2 regions of the Bradyrhizobium sp. 63_E2_N1_3 genome follow, and region 2 is predicted to be linked to the other one. Evidence: predicted binding sites of a transcription regulator. Region 2 holds the regulator's gene; the other holds the start of a gene.
What was found. The regulator LexA, encoded in region 2, represses DNA repair genes until DNA is damaged. The targets are predictions, from matches to a motif close to TGTTCNNNNTGTGTTCNG.
Positions count from the first base shown of each region.

Region 1: AB7531_RS21445 (single-stranded DNA-binding protein) is a predicted target of LexA. The motif match lies at 1,743-1,760, and genes of this name have one in related genera.

Region 1 covers NZ_CP197235.1:4,509,620-4,516,892, reverse strand. The annotation lists gene gyrA (DNA gyrase subunit A) at 1-319, opposite strand, end outside; gene AB7531_RS21450 (DUF2306 domain-containing protein) at 488-886, opposite strand; gene AB7531_RS21445 (single-stranded DNA-binding protein) at 1,089-1,589, opposite strand; gene AB7531_RS21440 (outer membrane protein) at 2,039-2,800, shown strand; gene AB7531_RS21435 (outer membrane protein) at 3,034-3,720, shown strand; gene AB7531_RS21430 (outer membrane protein) at 3,952-4,698, shown strand; gene AB7531_RS21425 (outer membrane protein) at 4,888-5,652, shown strand; gene AB7531_RS21420 (outer membrane protein) at 5,798-6,553, shown strand; gene uvrA (excinuclease ABC subunit UvrA) at 6,858-7,273, shown strand, end outside.
Region 2 covers NZ_CP197235.1:4,348,819-4,356,091, reverse strand. The annotation lists gene AB7531_RS20710 (HAD family hydrolase) at 1-605, shown strand, start outside; gene AB7531_RS20705 (hypothetical protein) at 803-955, shown strand; gene AB7531_RS20700 (molybdopterin molybdotransferase MoeA) at 1,187-2,398, shown strand; gene lexA (transcriptional repressor LexA) at 2,575-3,276, shown strand; gene AB7531_RS20690 (hypothetical protein) at 3,484-3,729, shown strand; gene AB7531_RS20685 (hypothetical protein) at 3,922-4,356, shown strand; gene AB7531_RS20680 (GAF domain-containing protein) at 4,580-5,521, shown strand; gene AB7531_RS20675 (ComEC/Rec2 family competence protein) at 5,531-7,273, opposite strand, start outside.

The DNA of each region.
Region 1 (7,273 bases), 160 kb from region 2:
AGAAGTCCTGCGCCATCCGGACCATGGCGTCGTAGATCGACTGGTCGCCATGCGGATGATATTTACCGATGACGTCACCGACCACGCGCGCCGACTTGACGTACTTCTTGTCGGGCGTGTGCCCCTGCTCGTTCATCGAGTAGAGGATGCGGCGATGAACCGGCTTCAACCCGTCGCGCGCATCAGGCAGCGCACGCGCCACGATCACGCTCATCGCGTAATCGAGGTAGGACTTCTTCATCTCCTCGTAGATGGAAACGGGACGAATGTCCGAGGGTTGCGCCGGCTGGTCGCCGGGCTTGTTGTCGTCGTCAGCCAAGGGGAAATCCGGTGAGATTTTATCTGGGAATCATATAGCGCATCGCCCCCCTGATAACCACCCTTGCGAGGTCTGGGGAAGCGGTTTTTCCGACTGTTTTTCCAGAGACTTACGAGCTCAGCACCACTGCCTCGAGCGAAGCCGGAATGAGCCGCCGGGAACCACGTCCTAGGCTCCGAAAATCACCCGGTGCATGATCCGTCCAGGCACGAGCGTGAACAGCCCGGCAATGACGAGCGCGCCGACGAACGTCATGATCATGATACGCCGGTGATCGGCGACCCGATGGGTATGCGCCCGCCACACCGCGAGCGGTAGCATCACCAGCGTGAAGATCGACAGGAGATGGATCGGGCTGAACGGCCCGACCAGACGGATCTGGTGGATCCAGAACGACGAGGCCGCCACCACCGCCATCAGCGCCACCCAGATCCAGCCGATCGTCCGGTGCGGCAGCGTTCCCTTGGGGGCAGCAAACTGGACAAGGCCGAGCACGAAGGCGGCCATGGCGGCAAAGGCGTGCAGCGGGATCGCTGGAGCGGCCTCAAGCAGCGGCGCAACGCTCATGCAGGGGTCTCTCCGATCGACGGCCAACCCATGTGAACAGGGTTAACATCAAGTTAATACCATTCACATCACGCCTCGTCAAAGGCTTGAGGCAGCACATGAGGCAAGCCCGGAAAAACCGAGCCTTGCCCGTCAATTCGTAAGGAAACCTGTCGCTCTACGCGAGCAAGGTGACATCAGGGGCGAAGCGCCCCCGCCCGTCTCAGAACGGGATGTCGTCGTCCATGTCGCTGTTGCGGCCACCGCCGCCGCCGGCGGCCACAGCGCGGCGCGGCGCGCTGCTGACGGGACCGGAGGAGCCGAAATCGCCGCCCGGCTCGTCGCCGAAGCTGCCGCCTCCACCGCCGCCGCCGCGGCCGTCGAGCATCGTCAGGGTCGAGTTGAAGCCCTGGAGCACGACCTCGGTGGAGTACTTCTCGGCGCCGCTCTGGTCGGTCCATTTGCGGGTCTGGAGCGCGCCCTCGATGTAAACCTTCGCGCCCTTCTTCAGGTACTGCTCGGCGACCTTGCAGAGCCCTTCATTGAAGATCACGACGCGATGCCACTCGGTCTTTTCCTTGCGCTCGCCGCTATTCTTGTCGCGCCAGGTCTCCGAGGTGGCGATGCTCAAATTCGCGATCGGCCGCCCGTCCTGGGTGCGGCGGATTTCGGGATCCTTGCCGAGATTTCCAACCAGAATGACCTTGTTGACGCTTCCCGCCATCGCCGCTCTCCACTCCGAATGCCACTGAATTTTAGAAGGCCCGGGACGCGCCCGCGTCCTCTGCAACCTGTTGACGCGACCCTATACGCTTGCGCGGACGGATCGGCCCGTCACCCCTCCACTTATCCCCATATATAGCACCCCTGGCGGGTTCGTTCCAGATTTGTTCTTATGACACCCCTCACCTTGTTGCGTTGGCAAGACGACACCGCGCGGCACAAAGACGGCCTGCGCCAAATGGAATTTCCCCGAATTCCTGAGGACGGCGAAACAGCTTAACATTCATCAAGTTAGAAGCAGTTCAGATGCCGCCCGACTGTTGCATTCCGGAGACGGACTCCGCCTCCCGCCTAAGCTACGCTTGCCGCGGAATTAGATTCTTATAGGCGTCGCGCCTGATCAGCCGCTTCGGGGACTTCGAAAAGCGGTCAGAAACTGGGGGGACTGCAATGAATAAGATTTTGATTGGTACTATTGGTGCAATCGCGTTGGGGCTGTCGGCTCCCGCAAGCGCGGCAGATCTCGCTGCGCGTCCCTACACCAAGGCTCCGGCACCGATGATCGCGACCATCTACGACTGGAGCGGCTTCTACATCGGTATCAACGGCGGCGGCGGCACCAGCCACAAGTGCTGGGACGTCGATATCGGCGGTGGCGTTCTCGTAGGCGAAGGCTGCCACAACGCGACCGGCGGCACGGTCGGCGGCCAGGTCGGCTACCGCTGGCAGTCAGCCAACTGGGTGTTCGGCTTCGAAGGCCAGGGCAACTGGGCCGATTTCTCGGGTGACAACATCAGTGCGATCAGCGGCCTGCGCGATCGTTCGAAGATCAACGCCTTCGGCCTGATTACCGGTCAGGTCGGTTACGCCTGGAACAACGTCCTGGTCTACGTGAAGGGCGGCGGCGCCGTCGTCGGCGATCGCTACCGCAGCTTCGACGTCGCCAGCGGCCTCGAGTTCGACCGGGCCAACGAGACCCGTTGGGGCGGCACCGTGGGTGCGGGCGTCGAGTTCGGATTCGCCCCGAACTGGACCGTGGGCTTCGAGTACGACCACATCTTCCTCGGCAACCGCACCATCGGCTTCACCGGATCCGGCAATTTCGCCCCGCTCGGCGTCGCCACACGCTCCGATCGCATCAGCCAGGATGTCGATATCGGCCTCGTCCGCGTGAACTACCGCTGGGGCGGCCCCATGATCGCAAGATACTGATATCCCTCTGAGATCGCTTGGAGATCAAAGGCCGGCCTCGCGCCGGCCTTTTTGCGTGGGCAACGGGAATTATAGGTCAGTCACCGTTACGTTTTGCGATTATTGTGGCTTTTGGGAGACACAACTTGCGGCTTTGCTGATGTAAGCACGACATCAGTTGGACCACGGCGTCCGATGTCCTTCCGAACGCACGGAAGGCAAAAACAGAAACCGGGACTGGGATTAGTTTGAAAATGAAGAAGGTTTTGTTGGCTTCGGCCTGTTTGTTCGCTCTCGCTGCTCCGGCTTCAGCCGCTGATCTCGCGGCGCGCCCCTACACCAAGGCTCCGGTGGCGGTGGCCTCGGTCTACAACTGGACCGGCTTCTACCTCGGTATCGTCGGCGGCGGCGCCTGGGAAAACGGTTCCGGCGACCCGAAGATGAAGGGTGGCTTCGTCGGCGGCACCGCCGGCTACAACTGGCAGACCGGCAACGTCGTGTTCGGCGTCGAGGCTGATGGTTCCTGGGCTGACGTCAGCGCTTCGGTGACCGGCGCCACTGTTGTTCCCGGATTCGGCGTTGTGACCGCAACGGCGAGCTCGAAGACCGATGCCATGGGCACCGTGCGCGGCCGTATCGGCTACGCCGTCAATCAGGTCCTGTTCTACGGCACCGGCGGCTACGCCTGGATCGACAACAAGATCACCCTCTCCGCTCTCGGCCTGACCGCGTCGGACAGCAAGTGGCACTCCGGCTGGACCGTCGGTGCGGGCGTCGAGGCGTTCTTCGCTCCGCAGTGGTCGGTCAAGGGCGAGTACCTCTATCGCAGCCTCGGCGGCGAGACCTACTTCTCGGGCGCCCTGCCCACCGGCACGCTCAACTTCCACACCGTGCAGGTCGGCGTGAACTATCACTTCGGGGGCCCGGTGGTCGCGAAGTGAAGTACTGAGCTTCGCTTCCAACGCACCGCGTTACGAAAGGCCGGCCTTGCGCCGGCCTTTTTGTTTTCGCGCGTCCAGATCCAGGCCAACCGATTCCCAACGTTTTTCGGGAAGAGCTGTGGCATCCGGTGACACAACCTTCGGCTTCAATGGTGTAGAGCAATGACATCGATTGGGTCATTGGGTCGGCCGTTTTTCGCCGACAAAGAGAAACGAAACTGGGGAATTGAAATGAAGAAGGTTTTGCTGGCCTCGGCCAGTCTGTTCGCACTCAGCGCGTTGGCTCCCGCCTCGGCGGCCGATTTGGCGGCCCGCCCCTACACCAAGGCGCCCATTGCTGTGGCCTCGATCTACAACTGGTCCGGCTTCTATCTCGGCATCAACGGCGGCGGCGCCTCGAGCCGCAACTGCTGGGATGTCAACAACATCTTCGGCATTGCGGGTCCGGACACGGCTGAAGGCTGTCACAATGCGACAGGCGGCGTCGTCGGTGGCCAGGTCGGTTATCGCTGGCAGTCGGCCAACTGGGTGTTCGGCCTTGAAGCCCAGGGCGACTGGGCCAATCTGAAGGGCTCGAATACGAGCGTGGCGCTTGCTCCGCTGGTCAACGAGACCAAGATCGACGCGATTGGCCTGTTCACCGGCCAAGTCGGCTATGCCTGGAACAACGTGCTCTGGTACGTGAAGGGTGGCGCGGCGGTCACGCATGCCAAGTACAACGGCTCGGCGTTCGGCGTGGTCCTCGACAGCGCAAGCGAGACGCGCTGGGGCGGCGCGGTCGGCACCGGCCTCGAATTCGGCTTCGCGCCGAACTGGTCCGTTGCGATCGAATACGACCATCTTTTCATGGGCAAGCGCAACAACTCGTTCACGATTCTCGGCATCAACGACCGCATCGACCGTATCAAGCAGGACGTCGATATGGGCACTGTTCGCGTGAACTATACGTTCGGCGGCCCGGTCGTGGCGAAGTACTAAGCGTCGCCTCCGACGTCATCGCGTTACGAAAGGCCGGCCTTGCGCCGGCCTTTTTGTTTTCGCGCGCACGGCGCGAGCGCTTGCGGACAAGTTCCATTTTTCGGCGCGCTGTGACCCTCCGGTGACAGACTGTCGCACCTCGAAGGTTGTATCGAAGATCGCAACAACTTTGCCCTTGGGGGGTCCGTCTTGAACAAGTTTATGCTTGCCGCCGCCGGCATAGTCGCGATGACCACGTCCGTTTCGGCGGCCGATCTGGCGGCGAGCCCCTACACCAAAGCTCCTGCCCCGATGATCGGCGCGGTCTACGATTGGAGCGGCTTCTACATCGGCGCCAACGGTGGTGGCGGCTGGAGCCATAAGTGCTGGGACATCGTCGCCAACATCCTCGGTGCGCCGGTCACTCCCCCCGCATCGGAGGGCTGCCACACCGCGACCGGCGGCGTGGCTGGCGGCCAGGCCGGCTTTCGCTGGCAAAGCGCGTCATGGGTGTTCGGCGTGGAAGGCCAGGGCGACTGGGCTCACCTTAGCGGCTCCAATGGACCGAGCCTGGCTGCGGGCGGCGTCGGCTCAGACCGCTCGAAGATCAACGCCTTCGGTCTCGTGACCGGCCAGGTCGGCTACGCCTGGAGCAATGTGCTGTTCTACGCGAAGGGTGGTGCGATGGTTGTGAGCGACAAATACGAGGGCTTCACCACGGCCACCGGCTTCGTGTTCGACAGGGCGAATGAAACGCGCTGGGGCGGAGCGGTTGGTGCTGGCCTCGATTTCGGCGTAACGCCCAACATCGTGGTCGGCGTCGATTATGTGCACGGCATCATGGGATCGCGCGACAACCGCTTTACGTTCAACAACGGCACGTTCTCGCGCGCCGATCGGATCCGCCAGGACGTTGACATTGCAACGGCCCGCGTCAGTTACAGGTTCGGCGGCCCCCTCATCGCCAAATACTGATCTTCGCCTCCGACGCCATCGCGTTACGAAAGGCCGGCCTTGCGCCGGCCTTTTTGTTTTCGCGCGAGGGTGCACCCAACCGTCTTGGAGTCGTGAGGCGCGCGCAAGGCGTCCGCTAATGGCTTTGGCGAGTTGGGGACGTGACATGAAGACGTGGATGCTGGCTGCGGTCAGCCTGTTCGCACTCGGTGCGGTCGCGCCGGCTACCGCCGCCGATCTCCCGATCTACAAGGCGCAGGCGGCCGCCGTTCCCGTCTATGACTGGAGCGGCATCTATGCCGGCATCAACGGCGGCGGCGGCTTGGCCCATGCCTGCTGGGGCGTGACCCGCGCGCTCGGCATCGCTGTCGATCCGGCCGTTGGCGAAGGCTGTCACAATGCGGGCGGTGGCACGGTCGGCGGACAGCTCGGTTATCGCTGGCAGAAGTCGCGTTGGGTGTTCGGCATCGAGGGCCAGGGCAACTGGGCCGACTTCAAGGGCAGCAATGTCAGCGTGGCGCTGCCGCTGTTCACCAACCAGACCAAGATCGACAGCTTCGGCCTGTTCACTGGCCAGATGGGCTACGCCGTCAACAACCTGCTCCTCTATGGCAAGGCCGGCGCCGCGGTGGCGCACGACAAGTACGACACCTTCGTCCCCGGCGTCCCGGCCGCGGTGTTCAACAGCGTCAACCAGACCCGCTGGGGCTACACCATCGGCATCGGCGTGGAATGGGGCTTTGCCGAGAACTGGTCGGTCGGCGGCGAGTACAACCATGTCTTCCTCGGCCATCACAGCGCCGACTTCGCAACGCTCGTCGGCGGCTTCGCCCCGCGCACCGACCGGATCGGCCAGGATATCGACATGGGCCTGATCCGCATCAATTACCGCTGGGGCGGCCCGGTCGTCGCCAAATACTGAGGCAAAGCTTCCCACAGGAACCTCCAAGTCCTGATCATGTGCGGATTGCCCCAAATCCGCATTCAAACGCGAACGAAGGGCTGGCCTCGCGCCGGCCCTTCGCATGTTCTGGGGGCCCTGCTCCTGCCAGATGCCGCCAGCGCGCCAACAATCCGTTGACGATTCGCACACGCCACTGGAAATCCGCTCCCGTTCTTCCTACGTTCGCTGCCATACCCATCGGCGCCGATCCCGGTTCCGGGCGACGCGCGCCTTTTTTGTTGGCGCGATCGCGCACCTTTGGGATTCCTTGAGGGCAACTCGGATGGATGAAGTGATCAAGGCGAAGCGCCAACAGCAGAACGCGGGATCCAGCCTGCGCGCAATTACGATCCGTGGCGCGCGCGAGCACAACCTCAAGAATGTCGACGTCGAGATCCCCCGCGACAAGCTGGTGGTGTTCACCGGGCTGTCAGGCTCCGGCAAATCCTCGCTCGCCTTCGACACCATCTACGCCGAGGGCCAGCGCCGCTACGTCGAATCGCTGTCGGCCTATGCGCGCCAGTTCCTGGAGATGATGCAGAAGCCTGACGTCGACCAGATCGACGGCCTGTCGCCGGCGATCTCGATCGAGCAGAAGACCACGTCGAAGAACCCGCGCTCGACCGTCGGCACCGTCACCGAGATCTACGACTACATGCGCCTGCTCTGGGCGCGCGTCGGCGTGCCCTATTCGCCCGC
Region 2 (7,273 bases):
GCGCGGACGCGCTCCTGTTCGATCTCGGGCGCGTCGTGCTCGACATCGATTTCTCCAAGGCGATCGCCTGCTGGGCGGGACATGCCGGCTGCAAGCCGGAAGCCATCGTCGCGCGCTATGTGCGGGACAGCGAAGCCTACCGGCTGCACGAGGTCGGCAAGATCAGCGACGAGGCCTATTTTGACTCGCTGCGTGTCGCGCTCGGGATCGGCATTTCGGACGCGCAGTTTTTGGAGGGCTGGAACGCAATCTTCGCCGGCGAGATGCCCGACATCGCCGAGCTGCTGCCGCGCGCGGCGAAGCAGTTGCCGCTCTACGCCTTCTCCAACACCAACCGGCCGCATGTGGACCACTTCTCGAAGGAATATGCTGGCCTGCTCGGCCATTTCCGCGAGCTGTATCTGTCGTCGAGCATCGGCCTGCGCAAACCCGATGTGGAGGCCTTCGACCATGTCGTGGCCGCGATCGGCGTGCCGGCGAACCGTATCGTGTTCTTCGACGATCTTGCCGAGAACATCGAAGGAGCGCGGTCGCGCGGCCTGACCACGGTCCACGTGACCTCGCCCCGCGACGTCGGGAACGCCCTCAAGGCGCTCGGAATCTGATCTCTGACCGGCAAGCCGACGGGCCGCGAATGGAACTATTTTGCCCGGGGGCGAGGAACCAAGTCCCTTTGTGCATTTTTATACAGAGTTCCCGGAACGATTGCCCCTCTCAGGACTCATGAGTCCGTTGGGAATTCTACATCGGGCTTATCGTCGTGTTAGGCAAAACCTACCTTACCAAGCAGGCCTCTCTGCTGATGAAATTCGCCAGAACCACCTCGGATTCTGACCTTTCCGCAAAACTGATCAGCAAGGCCGCCGACCTGAAATCCCAGGCCGACCCGCTGCCTGACAAGGATCAGGGCCCCGCAGCGCCGGACGTCAGTCCGTACAAGCAGCCGGGGGGCTGACCGATGCTGGCCGTGGCTCTCGTCTTTCTCGTCCTCGCCATGGCCATCCTCGTACCGGTCTGTCTCGCCTTCTGGATCATGCCGCGGCGGACTTGATGCTCACCCTTCATCGCAGAGCGGATGACGCAGGATAAATCATCCTGCGCGGCCACTGTTTTGCCTCTGCGCCTGCACTCGGCTAGAACTCTCGCCGCCGATTTGCCCGAACGGGCCCAGCAGGAGTTTTCACCCGTGGCCCTGATGCCGGTTTCCGACGCGCTCGCCGCGGTGCTGGCGGGCGCAGAGCCGTTGCCTGAAGAGATGATCGCGCTCGACGCAGCCTTCCACCGCGTGCTCGCGCGCGATGTCGCGGCGCGGCGCACGCAGCCGCCGCAGGCGATGTCGGCAATGGACGGCTATGCGGTGCGCGCGGTCGATGCGGCGAAGATCGACTCCCAGCTCACCCTGATCGGCGAGGTCGCGGCGGGCCGCCCGTTTGCGGGATCGGTCGGCGCCGGCGAGGCCGTGCGTATCTTCACCGGCGGTGTCGTTCCCGATGGCGCTGATGCGGTCGTGATCCAGGAGGACACGATCGCGGACGGCAAGCGCATCACCATCAAGGAAGCCGCCGTAACGGGGCGGCACATCCGCCCCGCCGGCGTCGACTTCTCGGAAGGCGACGTGCTGCTGCGCAAAGGGGCCCGGCTCACCGAGCGCGACCTCGCGCTCGCCGCCGGCATGAATTACCCGCAACTGCCAGTCCGGCGACGCCCGAAGGTCGCGATCCTCGCCACCGGCGACGAGCTGGTGATGCCGGGTACGACGCCGGGCCACGGCCAGATTGTCTATTCCAACGGCTACGCCCTGCACGCGCTCGCCCGCAGCGAGGGCGCCGATACGATCGACCTCGGCGTTGCCGCCGATACGCTGGAGGCCACCACGGCCGGCATCGGCCGCGCGCGGGAAAGCGGCGCCGACATCCTGATCACGACCGGCGGCGCCTCTGTCGGCGACCACGATCTGGTCCAGCAGGCGCTGAGGGACGAAGGTATCTCGATGGCGTTCTGGAAGATCGCGATGCGACCGGGCAAGCCGATGATGAATGGGCGGCTCGGCGCGATGCGCGTGATCGGCCTGCCCGGCAATCCCGTGTCATCCTACGTTTGCGGCTTCCTGTTCATGGTGCCGTTGATTCGCGCGCTTTCGGGCCGTTCGATGATTCATCACCGCCGCGAACCTGCGGTGCTGGGCCGCGATGTCGGCGCCAATGACCAGCGCGAGGATTATCTGCGCGCACGCCTCGAGCTGCGCGATGACGGCACGCTCCTCGCCCTCCCCGTCAATCACCAGGATTCCTCGCTGCTTGCGAATCTCGCTGCGGCACAGGCACTTCTCGTGCGCGCGCCATTCGCGCCGAAGGCCGAAGCCGGCGCGCCTTGCGAGGTCTTGCGACTGCCCGTCTGATCGCTTCGTTCGCGTGCGTTCCGCGAACTTTGTCGCGTTCACGGTAAATTAAGCAGTTGCGGAACATGTATCGAACATATAGTGTCCGTTCATGATTTGTTTCGAGAATGTAGCGGCTTACTGCTGAATTCAGCGTCTCGGAATCGAACGACATCAACCGGGGGATTTTGGTCGAGATGTTAACGCGCAAACAATACGAGCTCCTGCGGTTCATCAGCGAACGGCTGAAGGAAAGCGGCGTGCCGCCCTCCTTCGACGAGATGAAGGACGCGCTCGACCTGCGCTCGAAATCGGGCATCCATCGCCTGATCACCGCGCTCGAGGAGCGCGGCTTCATCCGGCGCTTGCCCAACCGCGCCCGCGCCATCGAGGTGATCAAGCTGCCCGAGCTTCAGGCCGCCGCCGGCAGCCGCCGCGGCTTCACGCCGAGCGTCATCGAAGGCAATCTCGGCAAGGTCCGCACGACTTCCAGCCCGCCAGCGGACGAGGGCGAGCGCCCCGTCGCGGTGCCCGTGATGGGCCGCATTGCGGCCGGCACGCCGATCGAGGCCTTGCAGACCCGCAGCCACACCATCAGCGTACCGCCTGACATGCTCGGCTCGGGCGAACATTACGCGCTCGAAGTGCGCGGCGATTCCATGGTCGAGGCCGGCATTCTCGACGGCGACATGGCGCTGATCCAGCGCAACGAGAGCGCCGATACCGGCGATATCGTGGTGGCGCTGATCGACGACGAGGAGGCGACGCTGAAGCGCTTCCGCCGCCGCGGCGCCTCGATCGCGCTCGAGCCCGCCAACGCCGCCTATGAGGTCCGCATCCTCCCGCCCAACCGGGTGAAGATCCAGGGCAAGCTGATCGGGCTGTACCGGAAGTATTGATACCGGACGTGCCGGTATCGGTTATTGGGCGCCCCGCGCGCTTTCGATCGGCATCGCCGATCCGAGATTGGAGCGGACGATTGTCCGCTTCCGCTGGATAGTCTTTCTGGTTTCGCGCAGATTATCCGGCCCCTCCTCCAGCGGTAAATCCTCGGCACGCCGCGCGAAGCAGCCCTGCTTCGCGGCCTTCAGGTTCGAGGAGAAGTCATGCGCCGGATCGTTCTGAGCACAGTTGCTGTGGCGCTGATCGCAGCATCAGCGTCGCAAGCCTTGGCCGTGCAAGCCTTGGCCGTGCAAGCCTTGGCCGTGCAAGCCTTGGCCGCGCAATCGCGGCCCCATGTCCGCAAGGATACCGCCATGAGCGAGCAAGTCCGCAAGGCCCTCGACGCCGTCGACCAACCGTCGCGGCCGGGCTGGCAATATTCCGGCTGGTCGGCGCCTCCGGGGCGCTGACACGCGCCTGCAGAATGCAAAGGGGCGGGCTTTGTTCCTGGTGGATTCGGGAAAGTTAATGTGATTGCGGCCTGCGGCGGCGAGCCGTAGATTTGCCTACAACCCGGCAGAACGTTTGGTATTTCCACTCTGATAGAGGCCTGCGCCTCGATTAAGAGACGTGGGTCGCTATCCCTGCATGAGGAGCACCCGATGTGTGACTACAGCCTGCATGCCGTCGCGTCGCGTCCCGCCGAAGTCGGCGAGACGATCGTCACGACAACCTTCCGCGGCACCTCGACGCGCGGCTTTGCCTCCGCGGCCGATCCGACCGTCGCGGTCTGCCTGCTCCCGGGGACGGAGCTCGCCTTCGCCGACAACGTCCGCTACGACAATCGCTGGATCTGGACGCGCACCGTCAATTCGCGCGTCGGCAAGTTCGGCAAGATCGATCCGCACATTCCCGATCGCCATCATGATGCGATCGAATTCCCCGACGGCAAATCCGTGCTGGTGACGCAGCTGGTCGAAGGCCAGCGCGCGACCGTGCTGCAGCTACCGGTGACCCAGCCGCTCGGCGAGCGCGAGCACAAGCCGCAGACCATCACCGACAGCCGGACAACCATCACCCGCCTGCCGATCGGCTGATGCAGCCATTCCCGGCCGGCAGGTCGGGCCAGGATTGAAATCGCCATCGCCGGCCGAGGCCGGCGAGATGGTGTCGTTTGTGTCCCGCGAAACTCCATCGGGCGGACCAAGCCGTGGCGTCTCCCACCGCACGAAGTTTGCGCTGTCCTGCCTGAATTTTGAACGTCCGTTCCGCAGCCAAATGGCCGATGCTTGGTGCGGCTTGAGGCGGCGGGCACGTTCGATGAAGACCTTCATTCGCGTCGTTGAACTCTGGGTGCCTGACCGCACGCGGATGCGGCTGGAATTCGGCGGCGGCCTCTACGGGGAAGGGTTGTCCGCGTTCAGGGACGTGAGCGAGGATCTGCATTTCGGATATGACGAGGGGCTTCCCGGCAAGGCCTGGGCCAGCGGCCACCCCGTGATCCTCACCAGATTCACCGATTCCTACTTCAAGCGGACCGATCAGGCCATCGCCGCCGGGCTGACCTGCGGCGTGGCGGTGCCGGTGTTTTCAGGCGAGTTCCTGCAGGCCGTCATGGTGCTGTTCTGCGGCGACGACGAGGCCCATGTCGGCGCGATCGAGCTTTGGCACAACGATGCCGAAACCTCCCACGAGATGGCGCTCGTCGACGGCTATTACGGCACCGCCGACATGTTCGAATTCAACTCCCGCCATACCAGATTTCCGCGCGGCTTCGGCCTGCCCGGCCGCATCTGGAAAGCCGGCCTGCCGCTGATCATCAAGGACCTGCACGATGCCAGGAGTTTTCTGCGCTGGGAGGACGCCGCCAAGGTCGGAATCAATCTCGGCGTCGGCGTTCCCTACCGGACCGGCACCGATCAGACCTGGGTGCTGACATTTCTCTCCGCGCAGGCGACCCCGATTGCGCGACGCTTCGAGATCTGGGTCCCGGACGAGGCCCGTTCGGCGCTGGTCTTCCGCGCCGGCGATTGCAGCGCGCAGACCGACCTCGCCACGCTCTATGCGACGAAATCCATCGCCAAAGGCGAAGGCAGCATCGGCGGGGCCTGGGCCACCGGCATGCCCGCACTCAACGACGATCTCGCGCGTGACGGCTCGGTCGCGGCCTTGCAGGCCAGCGCCTCTGGACTGAGCCAGATGGTCGTCCTGCCGGTTATCGGCAACGCCAGGCTCGACGCCGTGCTGGCCTGGTATCTGTAACCCGTCCGCTCAATCCTCGGCCTGCAGGTCGGCTTCCGATGGCGTCGCGTCGCGGTTGCGGGGAGCCGCCGCCTGCGGCGCAAGGCTCGCGCCGAAATCCGCCTCGCCGGCGGCCGCCGGCGACCACGGACGGTCTGCCCCCCTTGCCTTCGCCGCCTGAACCGCGAAGCCGTCGCCGCTTTGGGTCAGCGCCAGCGCGCCCTGTCTTGCGAGACGCTGACGGTCGACAACCATCGCCGCGCAATCCGGCGGCGCCGGCCGCGCCGTCACCACCAGCGCGGCCCGGCTGCAATCGTCAGCCAGTGAATCGATGCGCAAGGCTAGCGCGACCAGGCGCCCGTCGGCGAGCGGCGTCACGCAGCCGGCCTCGTCGCACGACACGCCGGCGGCCAGTGAGGCACTGCCGGCGTCGCGCGGATCGGCGTCGGCGGCGAGCCATTCCTTCAGAAGAAAACTGTCCTTGCTCGACCTGATGAGATGCAGGTGCCCATCCCTGCCCCGCACCGCGACGCTCTGGCCGTCACCGGCGATCAGGACATCGGGCTGCCGCGCACACAGTCCCCAGAGGATCGCGGCCAACAGCGCCACCGCGCCGGCCCAGCGCAACGGCGTGCGCAACAGGCCCATCACGATGATCCCCAAGCTTGCCGCGATCAGCGGTGCGATGCCGAAAGCCGAGATGCGGCCGACCGCGCCCGGCAAAGCGGCCACCCAGCGGGAGACCGCAACCATCCAGTCGATGCCGATCCCCATCAGCCACCAGAACGGACCATCGAGTCCGAACGGCGCTGCAATCAAGCCCAACAGGCCCGCGGGCATCACCAGGGCCGAGACCACCGGCATCGCCCCGAGGTTGGCGAGCACGCCGAACGGCGTCACGCGGTGAAAATGGAAGGCGGCATAGGGCGTGGTCGCGAGCCCCGCGATCAGCGAGGCCAGGAACAGCATCGCGATCTCGCGCCCGCCCCACATTGCAACCCGCGCGGTCGCGGAATGATCTGGCGACGCAAACAGGTTCGGCATGCCGATCTGCACCAGTGCCACCAGTCCGAGCGTCGCGGCGAAGGACATTTGAAAACTCGGATGCACCAGCGCCTCCGGCGCGACCGCGAGCACGATCAGCGCGGCCACAGCCAGCGTGCGGAAGGTGATGGCACGGCGATCGACCATGACCGCGATCAACACCACCGCCGTCATGAAGAACGAGCGTTGTGTGGCGACCTCCGCACCCGACAGCAGCAGATAGAACGCGGCTGCGACCAGCGCGGCGGCCGCCGACCATTTCTTGATGGCAAAGCCGGCCGCCATTCCAGGAATCAACGCCAGCAGCGCGCGCACCGCGAAGAAGACCACGCCGGCGACGACCGCCATGTGATAGCCGGAAATCGAGAGCACATGTCCGAGCCCCGAGATGAACATGGCGTCGTTGACGGGCGTGGTAATCGCGTCGCGCCGGCCCGTGAGCAGCGCGGTCGCAATCGCCCGGTTGTCGCCCTCGAGCGTGGCGCGGATGCGCGCGTCGATCGCATCGCGCAGACCCTGCATGAAGGCGGCATAACGCAGCCGCAAGCCGCCGGCATCCGGCGGCACCGATGCCGCAATCGTGCCCATCACGAAGCCGGAGGCGCCGATGCCCTGGAAGAACATGTCGCGCGAAAAGTCATAGCTGCCGGGGCGCACCGGCGACAACGGCGGCAACAGCCGCGCCTTCAACTGCACGAAGCTGCCGACCTCGGGCGCAGTCCCCTTGCG